One region of the Streptomyces sp. P1-3 genome, then DNA from elsewhere that is predicted to be linked to it. Evidence: riboswitches for the same ligand, from Rfam matches in the RefSeq annotation. Region 1 holds a riboswitch; the other holds the start of a gene.
The links. Region 1 has a riboswitch for S-adenosylmethionine ahead of thrC (threonine synthase). Riboswitches for the same ligand answer to the same signal wherever they lie in the genome.

Region 1 (8,798 bases):
CCCCTCGTCGCGCACCACCGGCTCCGCGCCGCCGCGCACCACCTCCGCGCCGAGGACGGCCGCGGCGCAGTCGGCGAACGCCGCGGCCCAGCGCTCGGTGAGGAACGCGGCCCGGTCACCGCCGAGGATGCCGCGCAGCAGCCGCGCCGCGATGTCGTCGGGCAGCAGCCGGAAGTAGTCCGGCGGCGCCCACGGGGTGTGCGAGAAGTGCCCGATCCGCAGGTCCGGCCGCCGCTCGCGCAGCAGGGCCGGGACGAGCGCCAGGTGGTAGTCCTGAACGAGCACGGCCGCGCCGTCGGCCGCCTCCTGGGCGAGCGCGTCCGCGAAGGCGGTGTTGTACGTCTCGTATGCCGCCCACTGGGCCCGGAACCGCTCGTCGAAGACGGGGGCGAACGGGGTCTGGTAGAGGAGGTGGTGGACGAACCACAGCACCGAGTTCGCGATGTCGTTGTACGCGGCCGTGAAGACGTCGGGCGCGATGTCCAGCATCCGCACCCGCTGGCCGCCGGTGCCGGCCGGGTCCAGATGCCCGCCCCGCGCCTGCCGCACGGCCTGCCGGTCGCCGTCGCCGAGGGCCGCGCACACCCATACGGCATCGGCGTCGGGGCCGATGGCACTGAGCCCGGAGACCAGCCCGCCGCCACCGCGCCTGGCGGCGAGCGAACCGTCCTCGCGAGGAGCGTAGGAGACCGGGCCGCGGTTGGACGCGACGAGGACCTGGGCGCCTGAGCGGTCGGGGGCCATGTCGCGAGCCTAGCCCCACGCCGCCGCGCGCAAACGTGAGCCGGGTCTCGTGCCGTGTCGCCTCCCGGCGAGGGGCCGTGGGTGCCTGCCGCGCCGCGCGGGTCCCCTGGGCGGCTGGCTTCTGCGGCGCCCGGGCGCTGGGCGCCGCCTGCCCGGTGCCCGGGTCGGTGCCGCTCTGGGGCTCCCCCAGCGCGGCCGCTGGGAGGTGCCCCCACTCGTACGGTGGGCCTACTGGCCTACCGCTGAGGCGCCCGGAGCGCGCAGGCGGCCACCCCGCCGGTTACGCCGCGCGGCGCGTCGCGTACTCCGGGATGTCGCGCATCGGCGGCCGCTCCTCCGTGTCCACCGGCGACGTACGCGGCACGAATCCGTCCTCCCCCCGGTCGAACTGCGTCAGCCGCGACCGCATCAGGTGCCCGCGCGCCAAAGGGCCGCGGTTCAGGCGCAGTTGAGCCGTGCGGTAGATCGCCGCCGCCATCCGGCCCAGGGCCTGGCTGTCCTGGTGCCGGTGCTTGCGGACGCCCACGTCCACCTGGGCCAGCGCGTCCAGTCCCACCGTGTGCAGCGCGTCGACCAGGAGGCCCAGCTCGACCCCGTACCCGACCGGGAAGGGGAGCCGCTCCAGCAGGGAGCGGCGGGCCGCGTACTCTCCGCCGAGCGGCTGGACGAAGCCCGCCAGCTGCGGCCAGTGCAGGTTGAGCAGTGGCCGGGCCACCAGTTCGGTGACCCTGCCGCCCTGGCCGGGCGCCGTACTGCCGGAGTCGGGCCCGCCGGACAGCGCCAGCGGGCGCTCGTACATCGCCTTGACGAAGTCCACGTCCGGCTCCGTGAGCAGCGGACCGACGATCCCCGAGACGAAGTCCGCCGAGAAGTCCTTCAGGTCCGCGTCGACGAAGCAGACGATGTCGCCCTCGGTGGCGAACAGCGCCCGCCACAGCACCTCGCCCTTGCCGGGCAGCGCCGGTATCCGGGGGAGTATCGCGTCCCGGTGGATCACCCGCGCCCCGGCGGCCGCGGCGACCTGCGACGTACGGTCGGTGGAGCCGGAGTCGACCACGATCAGCTCGTCGACGAGCGGCACCGCCTCGGACATCAGCTCGCTCCGGATGACGCGGACGATCGCGCCGACCGTCGCCTCCTCGTTGAGGGCGGGCAGCACGACGCTGACCGTGCCGCCGCCGGCGCGCTTGGCGGCCAGGAGCCGATCGAGCGGACGGTCGGCTGCGGACCAGGACCGCCGGGCGAGCCAGCGCTCCACCTCTTCCAGCACGTGAACGACTCCCTGTCCTGTCCCGGGCCCTGCTGCCTGGTTGATCCATCTCGTGTTTCGGACGACTATCTCAACCGTCCGAGCCTTCGGTTACAGTCTTGAACAACGCGGATGGCCCTCGCACGCCGGGGTCGGTCCGCCGACAAACGCCTGGGTCAGCCCAGCGCCATACCGCTCATCCAGAGGGGCAGAGGGATACGGCCCGTTGAAGCCCCGGCAACCCTCCAGCCGGTCTCGCGCATCCGCGGCGAGGCTCCCGGCTAGGGAAGGTGCCAAATCCGTCTCGCGGCGAAACTCGCCCCGAGGAAGATGAGGAGAAAGGGCCTCGCCTCCATGGCTGTGCAATCCGTCGAAGCCTCGACCGCCCCCACCACCCCGGCCGCCCCTTCCGTCGGCGGAGCCGACTCGAAGACCGCAGCGCTCGGCCCCGCCGTCGCCCTGTCCTGCCGCGAGTGCGGAGAGCGCTTCGCGCTCGGTCCGATCTTCGCCTGCGAGGTGTGTTTCGGGCCGCTCGAAGTCGCCTACGACCTGCCGAGCGGCGGGCCCAGTCAAGCGGCAGCCCTGCGCGAGCGCATCGAGGCCGGGCCGAACAACATCTGGCGGTACGCCCCGCTGCTGCCCGTCCCCGCCGACGTCGCGGACAAGCCCAACCTGAACCCCGGCTTCACCAAGCTGGTCAAGGCCGACAACCTCGCCCGCGAGCTCGGCATCACCGGCGCCCTGCACGTCAAGGACGACTCCGGCAACCCGACCCACTCCTTCAAGGACCGGGTCGTGGCCATCGCCGTCGAGGCCGCCCGCGCCTTCGGCTTCACCACCCTGTCCTGCTCCTCCACCGGCAACCTGGCCGGCGCCGTCGGCGCCGCGGCCGCCCGTGCCGGATTCCGCTCCTGCGTGTTCATCCCGCACGACCTGGAGGCGGGCAAGGTCGTCATGGCCGCCGTCTACGGCGGTGAGCTGGTCGGCATCGAGGGCACCTACGACGACGTGAACCGCTTCTGCTCGGAGCTGATCGGCGACCTGCTCGGCGAGGGCTGGGGCTTCGTCAACGTCAACCTGCGCCCGTACTACGGCGAGGGCTCCAAGACGCTGGCCTACGAGATCTGCGAGCAGCTCGGCTGGGAGCTGCCCGACCAGATCGTCATCCCGATCGCCTCCGGCTCCCAGCTCACCAAGATCGACAAGGGGCTCAAGGAGCTGATCCAGCTCGGGCTGGTCGCCGACAAGCCGTACAAGATCTTCGGTGCCCAGGCCGAGGGCTGCTCCCCGGTCTCGCGCGCCTTCAAGGACGGCCACGACGTCGTACGGCCGGTCAAGCCCGCCACGATCGCCAAGTCGCTGGCCATCGGCAACCCGGCGGACGGCCCGTACGTGCTGGACATCGCGCGCCGTACCGGCGGGGCGGTGGAGGACGTGACCGACGAGCAGATCGTCGACGCCATCAAGCTGCTGGCCCGCACGGAGGGCATCTTCGCGGAGACCGCGGGCGGGGTGACCGTCGGCGTGACGAAGAAGCTCATCGAGACCGGTCGGCTCGACCCGGCGCTGACCACCGTCGTACTGAACACCGGCGACGGCCTCAAGACCCTGGACGCCGTGGCTCCGACCACCGGCCCGACGGCGACGATCCGCCCGAGCCTGGACGCGTTCCGCGACGCCGGCCTGGCCTGACGTCCGCCTGGCCTGAAGTCCGCCGCCAACCAGTACACACCGAAGGTGACCCCATGAGCGTCAACGTCCGCATCCCCACCATCCTCCGTACGTACACCGGAGGGCAGGCCGAGGTGACCGCCGAGGGCGCGACCCTGGCCGAGGTCATCGCGTCGCTGGAGAAGAACCACCCGGGCATCGCCGCCCGCGTCCTGGACGACCAGGGCAAGCTGCGCCGCTTCGTCAACGTCTACGTGAACGACGACGACGTGCGCTTCGAGGGCGGCCTGGAGGCGGCCACGCCGGACGGCGCCGGGGTCTCCATCATCCCGGCCGTCGCCGGAGGCTGACGACCGTTCGCCCCGTCTCTTAACACCGCACATACGGAATCGCCCCGTCCTGATAAAAACGGACGGGGCGATTCCGCGTCATGAACCGCGATACGCTGTGCGCGAATCCCCACCAGGCACAGTGCCGATCGCATATGAGAACTCGTCAAGTTGTGCGCAAATGGTGTGCGCGAATTGCCGGAGTTGATGCGTCATGTCCGGCCCGACTTGCCCTGGATCTCCCGGAATTCTCCACATATCGACGTTCGCCCGCGTCCTGAATTCTCGTCCGATTGACCTGTTGCGCTGGGCATTGGGGCAGATACATTCAGCGGCGGTCGACGCGTTCCGGCGCACACCTCTCACTGACCGTGAGGGGTGAGGTCTGACCCGGGTCCGCGGAGTGCGGTCCTGTGCAAGGGCCAGTAATAGGGGAGTTAGGAATGGCTCAGGGCACCGTCAAGTGGTTCAACGCGGAGAAGGGGTACGGCTTCATCGCGGTCGACGGTGGTGCGGATGTGTTCGTCCACTACAGCGCGATCCAGATGGACGGCTACCGCACCCTTGAGGAGGGCCAGCGAGTTGAGTTCGAGATCTCGCAGGGCCAGAAGGGGCCGCAGGCGGACATGGTCCGGCTGTCGGCCTGAACGCCGAGACGCAGACCGCTGACGTCAGCGTACGAAAGGGCCCGCGCTTCCAGGGGAGCGCGGGCCCTTCCGCGTGTCCGGCGCCGGTCCCTCCGGGGTGGGGCGCTCGCCCTGATTGGCTTGCGCCCACCCTCCCCCAGACTTCGTCCGGGGGTGCCCCCACCGACCACCACCCCTCAACGACGCCCTTCGGGCGGCTTGCACTCGATGGGGTCGAGTGCTAATCATTGCGTTAGCACTCTGGCAGTGAGAGTGACAATTAAGGACCGGGTCGGTGAGGCCCGCAGGCCCGGCGGGGCAAGGAACCGCAGGGGCAGGCAGGCCGTCCGTCGCGGGCGCCAGCGCGGTCCGGAGCAATCCACCCCAGTCCTGGGAGGACCACTTCTATGGCCAAGATCATCGCGTTCGACGAGGAGGCGCGGCGAGGCCTCGAGCGCGGCATGAACCAGCTCGCGGACGCCGTCAAGGTGACCCTCGGCCCCAAGGGCCGCAACGTCGTCCTCGAGAAGAAGTGGGGTGCCCCCACGATCACCAACGATGGTGTCTCCATCGCCAAGGAGATCGAGCTCGAGGACCCGTACGAGAAGATCGGCGCCGAGCTGGTCAAGGAGGTCGCGAAGAAGACGGACGACGTCGCCGGTGACGGCACGACGACCGCGACCGTCCTCGCCCAGGCGCTGGTCAAGGAGGGCCTGCGCAACGTAGCCGCGGGCGCCAACCCGATGGCCCTCAAGCGGGGTATCGAGAAGGCCGTCGAGGCCGTCTCCGCCGCCCTGCTGGAGCAGGCCAAGGACGTGGAGACCAAGGAGCAGATCGCCTCCACCGCCTCCATCTCCGCCGCCGACACCCAGATCGGCGAGCTCATCGCCGAGGCCATGGACAAGGTCGGCAAGGAAGGCGTCATCACCGTCGAGGAGTCGCAGACCTTCGGTCTCGAGCTTGAGCTCACCGAGGGCATGCGCTTCGACAAGGGCTACATCTCCCCGTACTTCGCGACGGACATGGAGCGTATGGAGGCGTCCCTGGACGACCCGTACATCCTGATCGTCAACTCCAAGATCTCCAGCGTGAAGGACCTCCTGCCGCTGCTGGAGAAGGTCATGCAGTCCGGCAAGCCGCTGCTGATCATCGCCGAGGACATCGAGGGCGAGGCCCTGGCGACCCTGGTCGTCAACAAGATCCGCGGCACCTTCAAGTCCGTCGCCGTCAAGGCTCCGGGCTTCGGCGACCGCCGCAAGGCCATGCTCGGCGACATCGCCATCCTCACCGGTGGCACCGTGATCTCCGAGGAGGTCGGCCTCAAGCTGGAGAGCGCCGGCATCGACCTGCTCGGCCGCGCCCGCAAGGTCACCGTCACCAAGGACGAGACCACCATCGTGGACGGCGCCGGTGACGCCGACCAGGTGCAGGGCCGCGTGAACCAGATCCGCGCCGAGATCGAGAACTCCGACTCGGACTACGACCGCGAGAAGCTCCAGGAGCGCCTCGCGAAGCTGGCCGGCGGCGTGGCCGTCATCAAGGCCGGCGCCGCCACCGAGGTGGAGCTCAAGGAGCGCAAGCACCGCATCGAGGACGCGGTGCGCAACGCCAAGGCCGCCGTCGAGGAGGGCATCGTCGCCGGTGGTGGCGTGGCCCTGCTCCAGGCGTCCCAGGTCTTCGAGAAGCTCGAGCTGGACGGCGACGAGGCCACCGGTGCCAACGCCGTGAAGCTGGCCCTGGAGGCCCCGCTCAAGCAGATCGCCGTCAACGGTGGTCTCGAGGGCGGCGTCGTGGTGGAGAAGGTCCGCAACCTCACCGTCGGTCACGGTCTGAACGCCGCGACCGGTGAGTACGTGGACATGATCGCCGAGGGCATCATCGACCCGGCGAAGGTCACGCGTTCCGCCCTGCAGAACGCCGCGTCGATCGCCGCGCTGTTCCTCACCACCGAGGCCGTCATCGCCGACAAGCCGGAGAAGGCCGCCGCGGCCGCTCCGGGCGGCATGCCGGGCGGTGACATGGACTTCTGATCGACAGCTGTCGGTCCACGTCCTGAACACGCCCCGGGGCGGCATCCTCTGCGAGGATGCCGCCCCGGCGGCGTTTCCGCGCGCGTGCCGGAACCGGCGGGTCAGCGCGCGCCGGAGGCCCCGGCGGCTTCGAGCGCGGCCCGCAGATGGCCCCGGGAGTCGGTCAGCAGGCGGTTCGCCGTCGGGGCGTCCACGCCGGCGAGGATGGCGAGGATGGCCGGTTTGACCTCGCCGTCGGTGGCGGTGAGGGCGTTCTCGATGCTCCTGTCGTCCGCTCCGGTGGCGAGGTGGACGATCCGGCGGGAGCGGGCGCGCAGCTTGTCGTTGGAGGCCCGTACGTCGACCATCAGGTTTCCGTAGGTCTTGCCCAGCCGGATCATCGTGATGGTCGAGAGCATGTTGAGGACGAGCTTCTGGGCGGTGCCCGCCTTGAGCCGGGTGGAGCCGGTGAGCAGCTCGGGGCCGACGACGATCTCGATGCCGTGGTCGGCGGCCGCGGCCAGCTCCGAGTCCGCGTTGCAGGACAGCCCGATGGTCAGCGCGCCCAGGCGCCGGGCGTGTTCGACCGCGCCGATGGCGTACGGGGTGCGGCCGGAGGCGGAGATCCCGACGACGGTGTCGCGCGCGGTGACGGCCAGGGCGTCGAGGTCGGCCGCGGCCAGCTTCCTGCTGTCCTCCGCGCCCTCGACGGAGGTGACCATGGCCTCGGGGCCGCCCGCGATGAGCCCCCGTACCTGGCCGGGGGCGGTGTTGAAGGTGGGTGGGCACTCGCTCGCGTCGAGGACGCCGAGCCGGCCCGCGGTGCCCGCGCCCGCGTAGACCAGCCGCCCGCCGTCCGCCATCCGGGCGGCGGTGCCGTCGATGGCGGCGGCGATACGGGGCAACTGGGTGGCGACGGCGGCGGGTACGCCCGCGTCCTCGGCGTTCATGATGCGGGCGATCTCGACCGTCTCCAGGCGGTCGATGCCGGCCAGTTCGGGCCGGAACGCCTCGGTGGTCAGGGCGTCGAGCTGGGCGCGCAGATCGTGGTGGTCGGGGGTGGGGGTGGGGGTGGCAGGCATGACGGCGGCGGCTCTTTTCCGGTGCTGTCGAGGGGGGTCGGCGGCGGGTGCGGGTCCGGTGCTGTCTGTCGTTCCGGTGCTGTCTGTCGTGGGTCAGCGGCGGTTGCGGGGGACGTGCCGGTGCGCCAGTGCCTCGTAGGAGGCGGACAGGGCGGGGGCGGCGGACTCGTACGTCCGTTGCGCGACCCCGATGAACAGGCAGTCCACCACCAGCAGCTGGCTGGTCCGGCTGGACATGGCGGCCGGGCGCAGCTCGCTCTCGCGGGCGGTGGAGGTGGTCAGGACGTGGTCCGCGTAGGCCGACACCTCGCCGTCCGGACGCCCGGTGATCGCCACGGTGGTGGCCCCGTGCTCGAAGGCGACGCGCAGCGGTTCGATGACGTCGGTGGTGCGGCCGGAGTGGGTGATGGCGATGGCCACGTCCCCGGTGCGCAGCTGGACGGCATTGGTGACCGCCAGGTGCGGGTCGCCGGGCGCGTGCGCGATCAGTCCGATGCGCAGCAGCTTCTGTACGAGGTCCTGGCCGACGAGGTGGGACGCGCCGATGCCGTACACGTCGATCCGGTGGGCGGCGGCGAGCGCGGTGACGGCGGCTTCGAGCTGGCCGGTGTCGAGTCCGGCGGCGGTGTCGGCGAGGCACTGCCGCTCTTCCTGCGCGAGCTTGGCGACCACGTCGGCGATCGGGTCGTCGACCGCGATGTCGGCGGTGACGGCGGGGGCCCGTCCGGCGGCCTGCTGGGCGGCGAGGGCGGCCAGCGCCAGGCGCAGATCGCGGTAGCCGGGGTAGCCCAGCAGCCGCGCGGTGCGGACCACGGTGGCCTCGCTGGTGCCGGTGCGTGCGGCCAGCCCGGTGACGGTGAGTGCGGCGCACCCGGCCGGATCACCGGCCACGGCCTCGGCGACGAGCTGCATGGAGCGGGTCATGGAGGGGGCGAGGGTGCGGACTTTGGCGGCGAGCGCGGTGGGAGTGGGCGGGGCGGCACCCGCCTGATGGAAAGTTTCCTTCAGTGGACTGGCCATCTATGAAAAGTATTTTCAGACTTCGGGGGGCGTCAACCCGCCAAGCCGCGTGACAATGATCTGTATGG
Region 2 (8,798 bases), 1.5 Mb from region 1:
TGGCCAGGAACGCGCCTGCGTCCCGCTCCCGCACGGCCGCGGCGCGCCGGTCCAGCATCCGCTGGATCTCTCCATGGTCCTCGTCCACGGGAACGCGGCCGCACCCGGGGAACGCGGTGGCGCCCAACGCGCCGACCACGGCCATCCGGAGGATCGCCCGCCGTCGCTGCTGACCTGCCACGCGTCAGATCGTACGAGTCCCGGCAACGGGGCGGAGCGTGCGGTTCGGCCAATACGCCGCCGTGGCTGGCCGATCGCGATCCGGGGACCCGCCCCGGCCGACCACGGCCTCGCTACGGCCGGGTCACGGAGGAGATCGGCATCATGCCCACCGGGTCGTAGCGCACCGCCGCCCCCGGATACGGCGCGTGGATCACCTGGCCGTTGCCCGCGTACATGCCGACGTGGCTCGCGTCGGAGCGGTAGACCACCAGATCGCCGGGCTGGGCCTGGGACAGCGGCACGGACCGCCCGGCGTAGCGCTGCGCCTGCGAAGTCCTCGGGATGGCCACCCCCGCGGCACCGTACGCCCACTGGGTCAGCCCGGAGCAGTCGAAGGCGCCCGGCCCGGCCGCTCCCCAGGCGTACGGCAGGCCGACCGCCTGCCGCGCCGCCGCCAGCGCGGCCGCGGCCCGCGGGGAGGAACCCGTCATGTCCGGGAACGGCAGGAGCCCGCCGTCCGCGCGCCGGCCGTGCCGCGACGCGCGCGCGAACCGCGCCCGCTCCTCGGGAGACAGGGCGTTGAGCAGTCTTTGGGCGGTGGCGAGCTTGCGCTGCACGGTCCTCTTGTGGCGGACCACGGCCTTCCGGCTGTCGGAGAGTTCGACGAGCTTGCCCGCCGCCTCCGTACGCTGCTGCCGCAGGCCCCGCAGCGCGGTCCGCAGCGAGCGCAGCCGCTCCGCGTGCCGCTGCCCGATGCGCTCCAGCGCCGACGCCTTGTCCAGATAGCCGTCGGGGCTCTCGGACAGGACCAGCGCAATGGCCGGGTCGAGGCCGCCGGAGCGGTACTGCGCCCCGGCGAGCCCGCCGAGCGCGTTCCGTATCGCGTTGACGCGCTCCTGGCCGCGGGCCGCCCGGTCGCGGAGCAGGTCGACCTCCTCGGTCAACTTCCGGGAGCGCTCCTCCGCGGCGTTGAACAGTTCGGTGGCGCGCTCGGCCTGCGCGTAGAGCCGGTCGACCGCGCCGCGGGCCGATACCGCGTCGGAGGGCGGGTCCTCGGGCTGGGCACCGGCCGGCACGGCCGACAGTGCGGCGGCCGCGGATGCCGCGGCCGCGGACAGAACGGTGACCCGCTTCGTCCGGTCGAGGCCGGACGACGAGGGACGGCGATGGGACGCCACGGACGCCGCACTCCCTTCCGCTGGGACGCGGCCCGTACACCGGGCCGCGGGGAACTGCGCGCAGACAGTAGCCGCACGGACACGCACCGTACAAAAAGGCCGTGCCGGGCGGACAGCGCGACGCCCCGCCGGAGACGCAGGTCACCGGCGGGGCGCGGGGTCAGCGGACGGTACCGGGATTCGCCCTAACGGGCGTCTCCCGGCGCGTTCTTCGGATCGGACGGCCGCGCCTCAGACGCGCACGCCGAACATGAACGGCATGTTGTTGATGGACTCGTAGCGCACGTTGGCGCCCGGCTTCGGGGCGTGCAGCACCTGGCCGTTGCCCGCGTACAGCCCGATGTGGTGCAGGTCGTCGTAGAACAGCACCAGATCGCCCGGCTTGAGCTGGTCCTGCGAGATGCGGGTGCCGTTGTTGGCCTGCGCCTGCGAGGTGCGGTCCAGCTGCACGCCGGCCTGCGCGTACGCCCACGAGGTGAGCCCGGAGCAGTCGAAGGAGCTGGGGCCGGTGGCGCCCCAGACGTACGGCGAGCCGATCTTGGTCTTGGCGGCGGACAGGGCGGCGGCGGCACGCTGCGACTCGGGCACGTCGTCGCCCAGGTCCACGCGGTCGTTGGAGCGGTTTGCGCGCTCCTCCTTCTCCGCGAGTGCCTGGCGCTCCTTCTCGGTGAGGGTGTTCAGGAGTTCCTGGGCCTTGGCGAGCTTGCCCTGGATCTCCTCCTTCTTCTCCCCGAGCGACTTGCGGGTCTCGGCGAGGTCCTGGAGCTTGGTGGTGGCCTCGGCGCGCTGCTGCTTGAGCGTGCGCTGCTTGTCGCCGATCTGCTTGAGCGCGCCGGCCTGCTTGCCGCTGAGCTGGTCGAGGGTGGAGGCCCTGTCGAGGTACTCGTCCGGGTCGGAGGAGAGGAGCAGCTGCACGGACGGGTCGATGCCGCCGGAGCGGTACTGCGCGGTGGCCATCGAACCCAGGCCGTCGCGCAGCTTGTTCAGGTCCTCCTGGCCGCGCGCGACCTTGTCCTGGAGGTCGTCGACCTGCTCCTTGAGCTTGTCCTGCTTGGCCTTGGCCCCGTTGTACTTCTCGGTGGCCTGCTCCGCCTCTTCGTAGAGCTTGTCGACCTTGGCCTTGACATCTTCCTTGGACGGCTTGGGTGCGGCTTGGGCCGCCTGGGAGCTCAGGGCCACGGCAGCGGCGGCGGTCGCGGTGAGCACGGTTACCCGAGTGCGGCTCGGCTGCTTGGGTCGACGGTGGGACGCCACGAAGGCGATCTCCTTCTTCCTCCAGCCGCCTACCGGGTGGTGGGGGTTCAAGACCCCGGCTCCGCGCACGTGCTCCACGGACTCGGCGGTACCTCCGCTGTCACCCCGGTTGGGCGATCAACCACGCGGAGATTCGTGGCCTGAGATTAGTAAGCTCATCGTGATCGCTTCAAATCCCACTGACGAAAATCTCGCTCGTGAGGCACATCTTTTACAAACATCACACGTTTGGTGACGGGAGTTCGACGCTGCGCTGTTGAATCGCGCCGATGAACCGTGCCGAGACGCCGATGAACCGTGCCGAGATCAGGTGCGCGCAAGTCGCCTGAGCAGCAGAGCGGATGCCACCGGGCGCGCCCCGACCTTCGCCACGCCGTCCGCCACCTCCCGGTCGGTCGAGACCACGACCACGGGTCGGCCCGGTGGTTCGGCCCGTACCAGCTGCCTGATGAGCTCGTCCGCCGTCACGCCCGGCTTGCTGAACAGCACCCGCACCCCGCGCGGGGGCGCGAGCAGCACCGGCGCGGCCAGTTCGGCCCCGTCGAAGACGCAGGTCATCTCCGCGCCGGTCTGGGCGGCCAGCACCGCGAGCCCGCCCAGCAGGCGCAGCCGCTGCTTCTCCAGCGGCATCGTGGGATAGCCGGTCTTGGTGACGTTGTAGCCGTCCACCACCAGATGCGCCTGAGGCAGCGCCAGCAGCTGGTCCAGCAGCGCGGGATCGGTCTCCGACAGCGCCCGCCGCGCGATGTCCTTCGGGGTCATCTTGCCCGGCTCGACCGCGTCCACGGTGTCCGCCGGGCGGCTGAAGGCCGGCGGCAGCGCCAGCTCCCGGCGCAGCCCCTGGGCCGCGTCCAGCACCGTGTCCAGCAGCAGCCGCACCCGCATGTCCTCGACGCTGCGGCCCTCGCGCGCGGCCCGCCGGCTCGCCTCCAGCGCCGACTCCGCCTCCGCCAGCCGGGACCGCAGCCGTCGGGCCTCCCCGTCGACCGTCGCCGCCTGCGCCGCGGCCGCGGACCGGACCGACTCCAGCTCCGCCTCGGCCTTGCGCAGGGCCGCCTCGCCGCGCTTGACGTCGCTGAGCGCGCTGCGCAGCTTCCGGTGCAGGCCATCGGCCTCCTTGCGGGCCGCCTCCAGCTCCGCCCGGGTCCGCTCCGCTTCCGTACGGGCCGCGGCGCGCGCCTGCGTCAACTCCTCCCGCAGCCGCCGCAGCTCGCGCTCGGCCTCCTCGCCGGCGCGCTCGGCGTCCGCCCGCTGGGCCTCCTCGCCCGCCGCCTCGACGAGCTTCACCCAGCCCGCCGGGCGCAGCACGAAGGCCAGCGCCGCCACATCCACCGGATCGGCGGCGGCGGGCGGCGAGCCGCCCTCGATGGCCTCGGCAAGCTCGGTGTGCGTCTCGCGCAGTCGGGCCCCGATCCGCTGCCGGAACAGCGGCTCGGTCTCCACCGCGGCGGCCATCGCGTTCCCCGCGAACTTCGCCCGACGGGTCGGGGTGAAACGGGCGTACTGCCGCAACTGGGGTGGGAGTTCGGTGACCGTGAGGCCGCCGAAGGCATCCGCGACGAGCGCCACGACGCGGCGCCGCACACCCTCCGGCAGGGGACGGTCCAGCGCCTCGGTGCCGCCGCTGTCGACGTCACCGGCCGCCATGGGCCCGTCCGTCCGCTCCACCACCTGTCACCGCTCCGTTCTCAGGCGCCCGCGCCCGCGCCCGGGCGGTCCACCAGCTCGATCCGGTCGACCGCGTTGCACCAGCGGCAACGCACCGACTCGATGGTCTCACCGAGCACCTCGCGCTCCTCGACCGTGGGCTCCCCCGCGAGGTCCAGATGGACGTACTCCACGGCCCTGGTCGACCGGGTGACGTCGAAGCGGGTGAGGTTGCCGCACAGCGTGCAACGCCACCGGGTCCGGTCGGTCGGCTGGGGAACGGCCATCGTCCTGTCCTCTTCCTCGGGTGCCGCGTCTGGGCGGGCGCGGCTGGGGGCACCACCAGCGTCAGCCGGGGGAGGCTGCGACATGCCGCGTGCTGTAACCCTACGGCCTGAAGGGTGGGAGGCGCCGGGGCCGGGCCGCCGCCGACGGGCGGCGGCGAGGCGCTCTGTGCACGTTGTGCCCGGTACGCCATGATCTGGCCATGATCGATACGTCAGCGGGCCCGGGGCGGCCCACCGTGACGTACACCCTCATCGGTGTCTGCTGCCTGGTCTTCGCCGTGAGTCCGGCCTCCGGCCTCAACCCCGGATACGGCTCAGGTGGCGCGCTGCTGGAGGCGCGGGCCGCCTTCTTCGAACGCTGGGGCGTGGTCCCCGGTGCGCTGTGGAACGGCCCGGCGGCCGAGGCCCTCACCCCGCTCACCGCGCTCTTCGTACACGGGAACTGGCTGCACCTGCTCGGCAACATGCTGTTCCTGTACGTCTTCGGCGCGATGGCCGAGGAGCGCATGGGCCGGTTGCAGTTCACCCTGTTCTACCTGGCCACCGGCTATCTGGCACTGGTCGGCTACGCCGCCGCGCACGCCGACTCCACCCAGACCCTGGTCGGCGCCTCCGGGGCCATCTCCGGGGTGCTGGGCGCCTTCCTGTGGCTCTTCCCGCGCGCCCGGGTGACCAGCCTCTTCCCGTTCCTGCTCTTCCTGCCGCTGCGGTTCCCCGCCTGGGCGGTACTCATCTTCTGGTTCGCCCTGCAGTGGCTCGCCATCCAGCAGGCGGGCCCCCGGCCCGGTGTGGCGTACCTGGCCCACCTGGTCGGGTTCGTGCTCGGCTTCCTCTTCGCGTGGGCCCGCTTCGGGCGGGAGTCCAAGGGGCGCGGAGCACCTTCCTTTGAGGGCGGTGGCGGGAGACGGGAGGGATAGAGTGAGCGGCGCAGCCCGCCCCACAGAGGGAGACAGCCCACCGTGATCACCGCGATCGTGCTCATCAAGACCGATGTCGACCAGATCCCCGAGATCGCCGAGAAGATCGCCGCCCTGGACGAGGTCAGCGAGGTGTACTCCGTCACGGGCGTGCACGACCTGATCGCGATGGTGCGGGTGGCCCGGCACGACGACCTCGCGGACGTGATCCCGGGCCGGATCAACAAGGTGCCGGGCGTCGCCTCGACGGAGACGCATGTGGCGTTCCGTACGTACTCCAGCCACGACCTGGAAGCGGCGTTCGCGATCGGCCTGGACGCGTAGCCCTTCGCGGGGGTACTCCGCGAGCACCCCCGCCAGGCATCAGCCGCGGTCCGGCACGCAGCGGCCGTCCTCGGTCCGGTAGGACCACTTCGCCCCGTCGCGGACCAGTTCCCGCACCGCCCGTACGAACCGCTCCACGTGCTCGTCCGGGGTGCCCGCGCCGAAGCTGACCCGGATCGCGTTCAGCGACTTCTCGCCGGGGGCCGCCTCAGGGGCGCCGCACTCCCCCGGGTCCTCCGGCTCGCTGCCCAGCAGGGTCCGTACCAGCGGGTGGGCGCAGAACAGGCCGTCGCGTACGCCGATGCCGTACTCGGCGGAGAGCGCCGCCGCGAAGTGCGAGCTGTTCCAGCCGTCCACGACGAAGGACAGGACGCCCACCCGGGGGGAGTCGTCGCCGAACAGCGACAGCACGCGCACCTCGGGCACCTGGGCCAGCCCGCGCCGGACCGTCTCGATCAGCTGCCGCTCGCGCGCCACCAGGGCGTCGAACCCGGCCTCGGTCAGCGCCTTGCACGCGGAGGCGATGGCGTAGACGCCGATGACGTTCGGCGAACCGGCCTCGTGCCGGGCGGCCGTGGTGTGCCATTCCACGTCGACCCCGCCGTCGCCGCGGCGCGCCACCGTACGGCTCGCGCCGCCCCCGGCCAGGTACGGCTCCGCGTCCCGCAGCCAGTCGGCGCGCCCGGCCAGCACCCCGGAACCGAACGGCGCGTACAGCTTGTGCCCGGAGAAGGCCACCCAGTCCACGTCCCACTCCGCGACGTCGACCGGGTGGTGCGGGGCGAGTTGGGCGGCGTCCAGGACGATGCGGGCGCCGTGCGCGTGCGCGGCGGCGGTCAGCTCCCGCACCGGCCACAGCTCTCCGGTGACGTTCGACGCGCCGGTGACGCACACCAGCGCCGGGCCGTGGGGTTCACGTGCAGCCAGCGCCCGCTCCAGGGTCTCGATTGCCTCGCGGTGCGACCGGGGCGCGGCCAGGTAGGTCACCTCGACGTCGTCCCGGCGCTCCCAGGGCAGCAGCGAGGCATGGTGCTCGGTCTCGAAGACGAAGACCCGGGCGCCGGCCGGGAGAACGGCGGCGAGCAGGTTGAGCGAGTCGGTGGTGGACCGGGTGAAGACGACCTGGTCGTCGGGGCGGCAGCCGAGAAACGCGGCGACGTCCTCGCGGCTGCTCTCGAACAGGTCGGTGGACAGCTGCGAGAGGTAGCCCGCGCCGCGGTGGACGCTGCCGTAGTACGGGGCGAAAGCGGCGACGTCGTCCCAGACCCGCTGGAGCGCCGGGGCGCTCGCCGCGTAGTCGAGGGCGGCGTACGTGACCTCTCCGCCGGTCACGAGCGGCACGAGGACATCTCGGCCGAGAACCGGCAGCGGGGAACAAACCGACGGGTCGGTGGCAAGGGTGGAGGCAGACATGGCGGACTCCCGGAAATGAGCAGGCGAAACCAGGGGAAAGGGTGGGTGTGCGGAGAACGGGCCGATCGGCCCTAACGCATTCGCTTGCTCACGAGACTGCTCCCTTGAGGACCAGGACCCCAGGGGCTGCAGGGGTCCGCGCTTGCCGCAGACCTCGCTGCCTGCGGCCTGGTCATCACCCGGGGCACCCCGCCACGGACGGAGGGTTGCCGGACAGCGGGCCGGGGCCGAAGTCGCTGTCACTCGTGACCTGCGGAGCAGTATGCCAGCTGATCACCGACACGCAAGTAGCCGTCCGCATAGCGGAACGGGGGTCCGACTGGACCCCCGTCACGGCTACGCGTTGGTGGCCTCGACCCAGCGTTCCAGGGCCCGCTGGGCCGCCCCCGAGTCGATGGACTCCGCGGCCTTCGCCATGCCCGCCGCGAGCTGCTCGGCGAGCGTCCCGCCGCCCGGCTCCAGGGCGACCAGCGCGGCGGCGGAGTTGAGCAGCACCGCGTCCCGTACCGGCCCGGTCTCGCCGGCCAGCAGCCGCCGGGCGACGTCCGCGTTGTACGAGGCGTCGGCGCCGCGCAGCGCCTCCACCGGCACCAACTCGATCCCGACGTCGCGCGGGTCGAACGACTGCCGCGTGACGGTGCCGTCCCGGACCACCCACACCTGCGAGGTCGCGGTGGTGGTCAGCTCGTCCAGCCCGTCGTCGCCGCGGAAGACCAGCGCGGAGGAGCCGCGCTCGGCGAGCACCCCGGCGACGATGGGCGCCATCCGGGCGTCCGCCACGCCCGTCGCCTGGGCCTTCACCCGCGCCGGATTGGTCAGCGGGCCGAGGACGTTGAAGGTGGTGGGGATGGCCAGTTCGCGGCGGGCCGGGGCGACATGGCGCAGCGCCGGGTGGAACTTGACCGCGAAGCAGAAGGTGATGCCGGCCTCCTCCACGACCTCGGCCACCCGCCGCGGGGACAGGTCCAGATTGACGCCGAGCTTCTCCAGCACGTCCGAGGCGCCGCTGGCCGACGAGGAGGCGCGGTTGCCGTGCTTGACCACCTTCGCGCCGGTGCCGGCGACGACCAGCGCGGACATGGTGGAGATGTTGACGGTCTTGGCGAGGTCGCCGCCGGTCCCGACGATGTCGACGGTGCGGCCGGGCACCTCGATCACGTTGGCGTGGGCGTACATCGTGCGGACGAGTCCGGTCACCTCGGCGACGGTCTCGCCCTTGGCCCGCAGCGCGACCAGGAATCCGGCGATCTGGGCGTCGGTCGCCTCCCCGAGCATGATCCGGTCCATGGCCCAGGCGGTGTCGTCGGCGCTCAGGTCGGCACCGGCGAGCAGCGACTTCAGTACGTCGGGCCAGGTGCGGGCCGTCGCGCGGTTGTCGCCTCCGGCTGGGGTCACAACGTTCATGGTCCGCTCCTGGGTCCGACGATGGGCACGGGGCCGTCTCGGGGCCCCGGCGCCAGCCTAGCGGCGGATCGGCCCGATGCCGTCGCCGTGCCCGATGACTGGACATCCCCCGGACGGCCGGCCGTCCGCGGGCGTTCGGCCGTCAGCCGCCGCCCATGGCCGAGGGCCCCGGCCCGCCCCCGGGAAGGGGCGGGGCCGAGGCCCTCGGACGT

Region 2: it holds a riboswitch for S-adenosylmethionine, as region 1 does, so the genes downstream of both, ACQUSR_RS24950 (aminotransferase class V-fold PLP-dependent enzyme) here and thrC (threonine synthase) in region 1, are expected to answer to the same signal.

Annotation. Positions count from the first base shown of each region.
Region 1 covers NZ_CP192512.1:4,315,381-4,324,178, forward strand. Annotated here, with positions in the region: gene ACQUSR_RS18615 (alpha,alpha-trehalose-phosphate synthase (UDP-forming)) at 1-744, opposite strand, end outside; gene ACQUSR_RS18620 (glucosyl-3-phosphoglycerate synthase) at 1,025-2,014, opposite strand; SAM riboswitch class I at 2,187-2,330, shown strand; gene thrC (threonine synthase) at 2,348-3,685, shown strand; gene ACQUSR_RS18630 (MoaD/ThiS family protein) at 3,739-4,014, shown strand; gene ACQUSR_RS18635 (cold-shock protein) at 4,437-4,640, shown strand; gene groL (chaperonin GroEL) at 5,027-6,649, shown strand; gene murQ (N-acetylmuramic acid 6-phosphate etherase) at 6,751-7,710, opposite strand; gene ACQUSR_RS18650 (MurR/RpiR family transcriptional regulator) at 7,804-8,730, opposite strand; gene ACQUSR_RS18655 (hypothetical protein) at 8,795-8,798, shown strand, end outside.
Region 2 covers NZ_CP192512.1:5,853,524-5,862,321, reverse strand. Annotated here, with positions in the region: gene ACQUSR_RS24985 (hypothetical protein) at 1-145, opposite strand, end outside; gene ACQUSR_RS24980 (NlpC/P60 family protein) at 294-1,340, opposite strand; gene ACQUSR_RS24975 (NlpC/P60 family protein) at 1,572-2,594, opposite strand; gene ACQUSR_RS24970 (NYN domain-containing protein) at 2,901-4,241, opposite strand; gene ACQUSR_RS24965 (hypothetical protein) at 4,283-4,528, opposite strand; gene ACQUSR_RS24960 (rhomboid family intramembrane serine protease) at 4,729-5,445, shown strand; gene ACQUSR_RS24955 (Lrp/AsnC family transcriptional regulator) at 5,488-5,769, shown strand; gene ACQUSR_RS24950 (aminotransferase class V-fold PLP-dependent enzyme) at 5,809-7,182, opposite strand; SAM riboswitch class IV at 7,316-7,433, opposite strand; gene trpD (anthranilate phosphoribosyltransferase) at 7,519-8,586, opposite strand.